Regions from separate parts of the Neorhizobium sp. DAR64860/K0K1 genome, predicted to be linked through region 1. Evidence: riboswitches for the same ligand, from Rfam matches in the RefSeq annotation. Region 1 holds a riboswitch; each other region holds the start of a gene.
The links. Region 1 has a riboswitch for thiamine pyrophosphate ahead of ACQY1J_RS22430 (TenA family protein). Riboswitches for the same ligand answer to the same signal wherever they lie in the genome.
Positions count from the first base shown of each region.

Region 2: it holds a riboswitch for thiamine pyrophosphate, as region 1 does, so the genes downstream of both, ACQY1J_RS01210 (ABC transporter permease) here and ACQY1J_RS22430 (TenA family protein) in region 1, are expected to answer to the same signal.
Region 3: it holds a riboswitch for thiamine pyrophosphate, as region 1 does, so the genes downstream of both, thiB (thiamine ABC transporter substrate binding subunit) here and ACQY1J_RS22430 (TenA family protein) in region 1, are expected to answer to the same signal.

Region 1 is NZ_CP191460.1:198,899-202,168, forward strand. It holds gene ACQY1J_RS22420 (NADH:flavin oxidoreductase/NADH oxidase) at 1-143, shown strand, start outside; gene ACQY1J_RS22425 (TenA family protein) at 474-1,184, opposite strand; partial or broken gene ACQY1J_RS22430 (TenA family protein) at 1,189-1,835, opposite strand; TPP riboswitch at 1,914-2,028, opposite strand; gene repC (plasmid replication protein RepC) at 2,618-3,270, opposite strand, start outside.
Region 2 is NZ_CP191458.1:270,902-274,171, forward strand. It holds gene ACQY1J_RS01205 (ABC transporter substrate-binding protein) at 1-640, opposite strand, end outside; gene ACQY1J_RS01210 (ABC transporter permease) at 657-1,421, opposite strand; TPP riboswitch at 1,555-1,657, opposite strand; gene ACQY1J_RS01215 (DUF2934 domain-containing protein) at 1,818-2,063, shown strand; gene ACQY1J_RS01220 (EAL domain-containing protein) at 2,170-3,270, opposite strand, start outside.
Region 3 is NZ_CP191459.1:112,878-116,147, forward strand. It holds gene thiP (thiamine/thiamine pyrophosphate ABC transporter permease ThiP) at 1-147, opposite strand, end outside; gene thiB (thiamine ABC transporter substrate binding subunit) at 163-1,200, opposite strand; TPP riboswitch at 1,228-1,335, opposite strand; gene ACQY1J_RS05125 (response regulator) at 1,503-1,976, opposite strand; gene ACQY1J_RS05130 (ABC-F family ATP-binding cassette domain-containing protein) at 2,145-3,270, opposite strand, start outside.

The DNA of each region.
Region 1 (3,270 bases):
ATCTTGTGATGCTTGCCCGGCCACTGCTTGCCAATCCACATTGGCCTTATGCCGCAGCAAAAACGCTCGGCGTCGAAGATCCTGCTTGGGCAACCTTGCCGGCGCCCTACGCCCACTGGTTGGCACGCTACCGCACGAACTGATCACCGAGGCGATAAACGCATGCCCCGTTTCAATGGCGTCGCGGGGCATGCGGCACAAACACGGCGTTCATTGCTCCTATCCATTCGTATAGCACATCCGAACATGGGCGACGTTCTGCCGTTACCTCTTGCCGGGGAGATCGTCGCAGACGCGAGATGCTTTCCGCGGATCCGTAGATCTTTGCTAATGTTGCATCATCGGACATACTGCCCATTAACGCACCTAACTTCACGTCAAGGAGACCTTGGCACCGTCTCTCAGCACGGGTTCCGCCGGTTATGTTTCCGCGATGGAAGTATTGGAAGAAAGCTCCTCCCCTCTCCCGTAGGCTAGGGCATGACACCATCCGGCGCATGGGTCTCTGAAGCGGTTAGTGTTAGCCCGACCGCATCGAGCCCCATCTGCCAGAAGTCTGTCTCTAGCCGTGACGCCTTTGCGAAAAGGCTGGCCAATTCCTCGAACCGTCGCCCGGTCATGCTCCTATCCGCGAGTTCGTCGAGTTGGCGTCGCGCCGCGATAGCGACGCCCTGATAGGCGTCGCCTGCATATTCACAGATCCACTCGCGATATGGATGCTTCCCAAGCGCCCCGACGCCGGCGGGAGAAAGGGCGAGCCCGATCTCGGCGTAGCCGATGATGCAGGGCGCCAGCGCGACCTGCAAATCGAGGACATCGCCAGCGGCTCCGCAATCCAGCACGAAGCGGGTATAGGCGACCGTCGCCTGATGCTCCGGCATGGTTTCCAGCCTTCGGCGGGAGATACCCCAGCGCTGGCATAGCCGTACATGAAGTTCAGTCTCATCCAGTATGCCGGCAAGCCTCGCTTGAGCCGCGCGGATGTCGGCGATTGTCCGACTCTTATAAGCCGCCAAGCCCCATGCGCGGGCGAACTGGATCAGGAATAGATAGTCCTGAAGGAAATAGAAGCGAAAAGCCGCTTGTGGCAGCGTGCCGTCACCCAACTGGACCACGAATTCGTGGTCTACATAGCCTGCCCAATCGGAAGCGGCTGCCTGTTTAAGGCGGTCAAAGACGTCCACGGGCTTACTCCCCTGGCTGGTAGGCGGCGTCAAAGAAAGCGAGTTCGAACGCAACGGCTCGCAGGAAAAAATCCTTGCTCGCCTGTAGCTCAGATGGACCGACCCGATCCAGTTCTTCGCGCAGAAATGCGACTAAATCGCGGAAGTCCGGATTGTCGTGCAGCTTGATCCATTCGGCGTGGATGAAGTTCACAGGCAGAACCTTCGGCGCACGGGAGGCCCAGTCTAGATAGAGCCATTCGGCGACGTTGAGGACCGAGAGCACGGCCGTGTAGGAGCGCGTCCCGCCGCCTCGCGCATGATCGCCTGGAACCCGGTGGTGGGCGGGGTGTCGGGGATGAGGGCACGCTACTCCTCTGTTACCCCCAGAGCCTCGAACGCGCGCATGAAGTAGGTGTTTTCCTCGCCTGAAACCATGCCGGCAAACCGACCAAATCGGAGCCGGGCCTCGAAGGTATCCGCCGTGGAGATCGCTGCGCCCAACAGTGCCAAGAAGTTGTCCAGGAAACGATGGTCCTGAATGAGATAGGACGCCATAACCTTGGCGGGAATTGTGCCGGCGAAGACTTGGCTGACGAAGCGGTGTTCAACGGCCTCGGTCCAGCTTGGCTCGCTGGTGCTCTTTAGGGTTTCGGTCCATCGTTCGGTCATAGTGCTGCCCTTTCTTGGTTGGCAGCGAGCCCGCAGGTTCTGGACATAGAGCGGCCTCGCAAAGGGGCCGGCAAAGGCAAAATTCTTAAATCCCATCCCTTCGCCGGCATGATCCGGATCAGGTTCAAAGGATCACCGCGCTGCTTGCGCCAGCGGTATCTCAGCACCTTGCGGGGCTCTCCTTGGTAGGAAGACGTTTAAACCCGAACGAGCACCTTGTCATTCTCGAATTACAACAACGAGCTCTGTGCAAAACTGAGGCATCACCGGCCCGCTGGTGGATGCTAGCCAGCGTCTCGACATCAGGTTTTATCAAGGTTTTCCGAAGGTACACATGGTCGATACAACACAAGTAGTCGCCATCTAGACTGGCTATTGGTGGCCTCTTATGACAAGAAACCCTTGGTTTCTTAGCTTTCTAGCAGATTTCGGAGAGGCTCGGCGAAACCGCCTTTGGGCCAGCGCTGCATTCGCCTCCGGCTTGCTGAGCAGAGTAGTGCTGTTCGGGAAGTGACCTATCCGCCTGCGTCACCACCACCCAGCGAACAACTTTAGGATCAAAACCCACTGCCTTCAGCCGTTGGCCGATTTCCCTCTTCCGGTTCTACCCAGCGATGCTCGCAGAACTGCATGAAAGGATGCCACCAAGATGATAGCCTGGGTAATTCTGACTATCATCTTGTTTCTCAAAGAGAAATTGAACGTCTGTACGGCTGACAATCAACAATTTTCGACACTGCAGTTTGCAGTGATCCTCTAACACCTGCCTAAAACTTTTGTGGTTATGCTAACTGCCGCCCATCAACCGCATTCGTACGAAGTAGCGCCATTAGCATTGGCCCAAGCGAAAACTCGCCGCGTTCCGTGCGCCTCGTCAGGTCGCGAAGATATCCGCCGGGTGAACTGATGTGCCCTGCCCGCTCCAATACGCAAGCCATCGCAACCGCAGCGTTCTCGGGTCCCATCGCTTCACAGGCCTCCTGGTAGGCCGACGGGCTGACCCCGAGTGTGGTTCGCACCACCACTGCGGCGGTCATCAGCTCCCGCCAATGCGAGATTGCGCCACTTGTCGCGTAATCCGATATTTGCGGGCAAGCCCGAAGCACCATACCCAACGGGAAAGCCTTTATCGGCTCGGCAGTCGATCTCCGTTTTGGCATCATCTTCTCGCCCTGCTCGTTTCTGGAGCTAGGTTCAAGTTCATTTAAGGGTTCGGTATTTGAACTCTGTAAGTGATGACGGTCTCCGCTATCATTGGTGTCGGATTCTGTAGAAATAAGCTGAATTTTCAGCATGTTGATAGCTTCTTCGCTTAACAACGTCAGTTCGTCGAGGCAAGCTTCAAAAGATGCTGCTGTCTTTGCCGCCTTGAGACGAACAATCGCGGACACGAGAGCGTCTTCGACAGCTTGCCAGTTTCCTGCCACGCCTTCCT
Region 2 (3,270 bases), on a different replicon from region 1:
TCAGCTCGTCATAAACAGGGACGCCGTGTTCTTCCGGAAAGAAGGAACGACCCTCGTGCCCTTCGATCCGCATCTGCGTCATTTCGAAGTTTCTAAAACCGCCAAGCGTGGCATCGACCTTGCCGCCGATCAGCGACGGCGAGAGGGCGAAATTGACGTTGATCAGTTGGACCTCGGTAAGTGCAACGCCTTCGCCTTCGAGCATGCGCTTCAACATCGCATCTTCGAAACCCGTCACCGAAAAACCGACCTTCTTGCCGCGCAGATCCTTGAGGCTCTTGATCGGGCCATCCGCGAGAACCGTTACCGTGTTCAAGGGCGTTTCGACGAGCGTGCCGAACCGCTTGAGCGGCAGGCCGGCTGCACGATCGAGATACAGGTTCGGCTGGTAGTGGATGCCGATATCGGCCTGGCCGGCGGCAACGAGGCGAGGCACCGTCGACGGGTCGGCGGGAGGCACCAGCTCGACATCGAGGCCGGCGGCTTTGAAATAGCCGTTTTCGGCGGCAATCACGAGCGGCGCATGGTCCGGGTTCACAAACCATTCAAGCATGATGGTGAGCTTTTCTGCGGCATGCGTTGCGGATGCATTCATGCTGGCGGATATGGCAATGGCAAAGGCCAGAAACATGCGTTTCATGGGTGGTTGTCTCTCCTCACGATGATAACTGTGTCTGTGGTTCGGTCTCGATTGCCCAATGGGGGTGTCCCTTTACGAGACGGTCGAAACCCAGGCGCAGCGCGACGCTGGTCAGGGCCAGGATGGTCATGGCTGCGAAAACGGTGTCGGTCTGCATGCGGGCGTTCGCCTGAACCATGACGAAGCCGAGCCCGGCTGAAGCCCCGACCCATTCGCCGATCACGGCACCCAGCGGCGCGAGCGGCACGGCGACGCGCAGACCGGACACGAGCGCCGGCAGCGCAATCGGTGTTCTGAGCCTCACAAGGATCTGCCAGGGCGTCGCTCTTGTCAGCGCGGCGGCTTCCAGAATCGCTGGTTCCGTCCGCCTCAGGCCATCTGCAAAGGCGGAGGCGACCGGGAAGAAGATGACGAGCGTCGTCATCATCACTTTCGACGCCATGCCGAAACCGAGCCAGAGCACCAGGATGGGTGCCAGCACGAAGACCGGAAAGGTCTGCAGGATAAGGATGATCGGCCAGGCAAGCCTGCCGGCCCGCGGGAATGCCACAACGAGAAACGCAACCGCCGCACCGAAAATGCTGCCTGCGATGAGACCTGCAAGGATTTCGCTCAGGGTGACGAGCGTGTGGTGGGCGAGGAAGCCGCTCTGACCCACCAATGCCTGCACCACCGCGAGTGGTGACGGCAAAAGATAGCGCGGCGGTGAAAAAACCTGAACGGCAAGCTGCCAGCTTACCAGTAGCAGAAAAAGCCCGAGGGCTGCGAACCGGGACTGCATGTCAGCGACGCGGGTTCAAACCGTCGAACCGCATTCGTCCTATTCGGGGATTTCTCGAGAGCGTAAGCATGGCTGATCTCCTGACCTTGACATCATGGAGATCCAGGCGAGCGGAGAATAAGAAAGAGGTGCGGTATTGCGCCGTTTCCGTTCCTACGCCGGTATGACCCGGATCAGGTTCAAGGGTCCGGCTCACCGCCATCTCAGCACCGTTCGATGCTCCCCTCGGAATGACGCCAAGGTTGGACAAAGAAACGGCCTTTGTCAATCGCTTGCGATCGCTGTCCGGCAGAGCCTGCGCGGCGAGCTGACAAAAATTTTATTCTATGTCATCCGCCTCACGGAAACCCGGGGCCCGTCCGCTGGTTATGTCTTCGCAACTTAGGAGGAGCAACCATGACCGATAGAGAACAGGAACAGCGCGAACGGGCCTACAGACTGTGGGAGGAAGAAGGCCGTCCTGAAGGGTCCCATGACGATCACTGGAAGCGTTCCGAGCATCCAGCCGACATGTCGGATCAGGAAAGCGACGATGTGACCAAGGTCAACCAGCAGGCTGATGCCGCGTTTGGTGGAGAGAACGATGCAGCGGTCGACGATGCCGCCACAATCCGGCCTCCGTCGTCAGTCGCGCCGGACTGACGTCGACCAGAGGCAGTCTGGATAGGTATCAGACCTGCCCTGCATGAAAGGGCTTGGCACAACACCTCGAAATATCGGCTGCCGATAGTTCGGCCGTCGACACACGTCAGCCGTCGCGAACACCGTTCGTCCGGTCCACTTTATGCGTCGTCGGGGGATCGAGAACCTGACCGAAACACACGACGGCCACCCGTTTTCCCGTGGCTTTCGCCAGATACATATAGTCGTCAGCGCGTTTGACATAGGTTTGCGGCGTGTCTTCGGCCTTTAGGAACGTAACGCCGACCGCGGCACCCGTGAATGTCACCTGGCCATCGATGGGGATCGGCTTGAACACCCTTTCCATCGTTTCCTGAATATGCGTCTGCATATCGCCCGCAAACTTGCGATCCATGTCGAGAAGAATAGCAAACTCGTCTCCTCCGACCCTGGCGATGAAATCCGTCGCTCGGAAACTTTCGCGAAGTCTCGCCGAGATCGTTCGCAGGACTTCGTCGCCTGCGGAATGCCCCAGACTGTCGTTGACAATCTTGAAGCCGTTGAGATCGATGTAGGCGATGGCGAGCTTTCTGTCATTGAGCAGGTTGCGGGCAACCTCTCCGGCAACAACCTCATCGAAACAGGCTCGGTTTGGGAGACCTGACAGGGCATCGGTCTGCGCGGAGGTTTTCAGAGCGCTTTCGATAGCGCGCTGCTGCCTGACGCGGGCAGACACATCGACAATGACCTCCACATCGAATGAAACGCCATCGACGATCGTGCGCTGCGCGGAAATCAGGGTTGGGATGATCGTACCATCCGAATGCGCAATTTCAACATCTTCGAGCTCGTAGGCGCCGTCCTCGCGCAACAGCCGGTGCCGTCTGTCGCGGGCGGGATTGTCGATCGCGGCACCCTCGGAAATCAGCTTCTTTCCGTTGATCTCGTCCCATTTCAGGCCGGTGAGCTTCAGATAGGCATCGTTGACTTTGACGTAGCTCGAAGTTTTCGTGTCGCTCGTCGTGATGGCCATGGCAATGGGCGCGGACTCAAACATCCTCATCAGCATCGAGATCAAGTGTTGCGTCGGCAGGACATCAGCCTGGTCCGGATCATGCCAGACATGAGGAGCCTTCACGGATACTTTCCCGTCCAGCGGGACCTCCGTGGGCACGATCTCGGTGATGGTGCCGTACCATTTCACGATCTTGCCGGTCGCATCGCGATG
Region 3 (3,270 bases), on a different replicon from region 1:
ATAGGCCGAGAACAATCGCCCCTGCGTTTCAGGGGCGTCCCAGGACAGCAGGGCCGAGACCGCGATGCCGACGAAAAGCGCGATCGCGCCGAGGCTCAGCACCCCGCCGGAAATCCCTCGTCTTCGCTCGGCAGCGGTCAGCAGCATACCCGGTTCAGCCGATCAGTTCATGCTCATGGCGTTGAGCCATTCGTCGATCCATGCCTGGCGGTTCTTCGCGACTTCGTCAGATCCCATCAGGAATGTCTTTTCCGGCTGAACCAACTTGCCGAAAGCGTCTGGCAGCGGTTGCGACGTCTTCGTCACCGGCATCATCCAGTTGGTGGTAGGGATCACATCCTGGAAGCCCTGCGACACCATGAACTTCAGGAAGTCACGGGCGAGATCCTTGTCACGGGCGCCCTTCAGCATGCCGGCCACTTCGATCTGAACGTAATGTCCCTCGGAAAAAGCAGCCGCCTGGTAACGGTTCTCGTTCTCCTCCACCATGTGGTAGGCAGGCGAGGTCGTATAGGACAGCACCATCGGCACTTCGCCCTTGGTAAACAGGCCGTAGGCTTCAGACCAGCCGGGGGTGACGGTCAGGATGCGGCCCTTCAGCTTTGCCCAGGCTTCCGGCGCCTTGTCGCCATAGACGGATTTCATCCACAAAAGCAGGCCGAGGCCGGGTGTCGAGGTGCGCGGATCTTCGATCGCGATCTTCTGCGACGGATCGCCTTCCACCAGTTCCTTCAGGCTCTTCGGCGGGTTCGTGATGGTCTTCGTGTCGTAGACGACGGCGAAATGACCGTAGTCATAGGGCAGGAACGTATCATCGGCGTAATTGCCGGGAACGCTGATGCCGCCATTCCCGGACGATGCCTGCAGTCCATGCGGTTCGAACAGGCCGGTGGCCTTGGCCTCGGAAATCAGGTTGGTGTCGAGCCCGAGCGCGATATCGGCCTTGGTCGTCTCACCCTCCAGCTTCAGCCGGGTCAGAAGTGCGACGCCATCGGCGACAGCCACGAATTCGACCTTGCAGGCGCAGGTCTTTTCGAAAGCCGCCTTCACCTTGGGGCCGGGGCCCCAGTCGGCGGTGAAGCTTTCATAGGTGTAGATGGTCAGCACCTTGTCCTCGGCCCTTGCGGCCGGTGACAGGATGATGGTGGCCGCAGCCACGGTGAGCGATAGCAAGAGTTTGCGCATCAACGCCTCCTTCAAAATCAATCTACAAGGGGAATAGGCGCTGATCGTGAGCCGTCTAATCCCTCCGCCGGTGTTAGCCGGATCAGGTTCCGCGGGTTGGCTGAAAGCCTCTCAGCCGCACGTTACCGCGCAGCACCCCGTTAGAGCGGGAGTAGATGTAACGGTGAAGGAATTGTCTGGCAAGTGGTGTCGAACCGCTGCCGTCTTGCGTTCAGGGCCAAGGACCGAGGGGCATCGTGCGATAGCAGTCTCGATAGAAAGAAAGCCGCCCGGCGTGCCGGACGGCTTTCTTGCTAGTAGTTCTTTGGCAACAAGGTTCACGCGTTGAGCGCGTAGCCTGACTGGGAGTCGTTGCGGAATATCTTGAGGTCACGCGGCACGATCGCCATGCCGCCGAGACGGTTGGCGATAGCATAGTCGATTGTCTGCTCCACCACATGCGGCATGACAGGCTTGGTCAGAACGCCGAGCGATCCCTCGACGCCGTCTTTCACGTCTTCCGGATTGGCCGTCATGAAGATGACCGTCAGGCCGTATTCGGCAGCGAGTTCGCGTCCGATTTCCGGACCGGTCCGGCCGTCGGAGAGATTGACGTCGACCAGCGCTATATCGGCGTATGCACCGAGCGACAGGGCGTGCTTGCGGGCGCTGGCAAAGCCTGCAACCTTGAGACCCATGCTCTCGACAGTCTCGGCAACATCAAGCGCGATCAGGAATTCGTCCTCGACGATCAGAACGCGCTGTTCCATTGCATCACTCGCCAGCCGACGACGCATCACATTAGTCAGCATTGGACATTCCTAACCGTTTTGTTTCCATCTGGTCGGCATGTCGGCATTCATACCGCACTACGCATTTCGACCACTTGATGGATGCCGAACGTCACCGGGGAATGTTTGTTCCGGCTCGCGACAAATAAAACGGTGGATATTTATTTATTAAGTATAGGAATTCTTTAACTATCCTTCAATCTGTTCTCGTAGCATCTCAAGCTCCAGCCATTCTTCTTCCATTTTGGCGACACGATCGCGTAGTTTTGCCGTCTCTGCGGCGAGCTTTGAAAACGCCGACGGGTCTTTGGCGAAGAGTTTGGGATCGGCCATCTTCCGTTCGGATGTAGCGATCTCGTCCTGCGCCTTGGCCATGTCCTTGGGGAGGTTTTCCAGCGCGAACTTCTGCTTGAAGGAGAGCTTGCCCTTTGCCTTGGTCGCAGCCGGAGCAGTGCTGTCCGTTTTCGCCTTTTCCGCCTTATCGGCGCGGCGCTTTTCGTCGGCCATGCCTTTGCGCTGCTGCAGCATGTCGGTATAGCCGCCTGCATATTCGATCCAGCGGCCATCAGGGGCATCCGGGTCTGTCGGGGCGATCGTCGAGGTCACGGTGCGGTCGAGAAAGTCGCGGTCATGGCTAACGAGAATGACGGTGCCGGCATAGCCCGCGACGATTTCCTGCAAGAGGTCCAGCGTCTCGATGTCGAGGTCGTTGGTCGGTTCGTCGAGGATCAGAAGGTTCGACGGCTTTGCCAGCATGCGGGCCAGCATCAGCCTTGCGCGTTCGCCACCGGAGAGGTTCTTGATCGGCGTGCGGATCTGTTCCGGCTGGAACAGGAAGTCCTTCATGTAGCCCGCGACATGCCGCTGTTCGCCGTTGACCAGCAGCGTCTCGCCGCGGCCGTCGGTCAGATAATGCGACAGCGTGTCGGCAGGATCGAGGTCCTCGCGCTTCTGGTCAAGCGTGGCAATTTCGAGATTGGTGCCGAGCTTGATCCAGCCGCTGTCGGGAGCAAGCTGACCCGTCAGCATCTTGAGAAGCGTCGTCTTACCAGCGCCATTCGGACCAACCAGGCCGATCCGGTCGCCGCGATGAATGCGGGTCGAGAATGGCGCAACGATCGGCTTGTCATAGGTCTTGGTGATGTTTTCCGCTTCCACCACCAGCTTGCCGGACTCGCGCCCTTCGGCGACGGAGGCCTGAACGGAGCCCTGCGGTCCCTTGTGGCCGCGGTAGTCGGCACGCATGCTCTGCAGCTCGCCGACGCGGCGCATGTTGCGCTTGCGCCTTGCGGTCACGCCGTAGCGCATCCAGTGT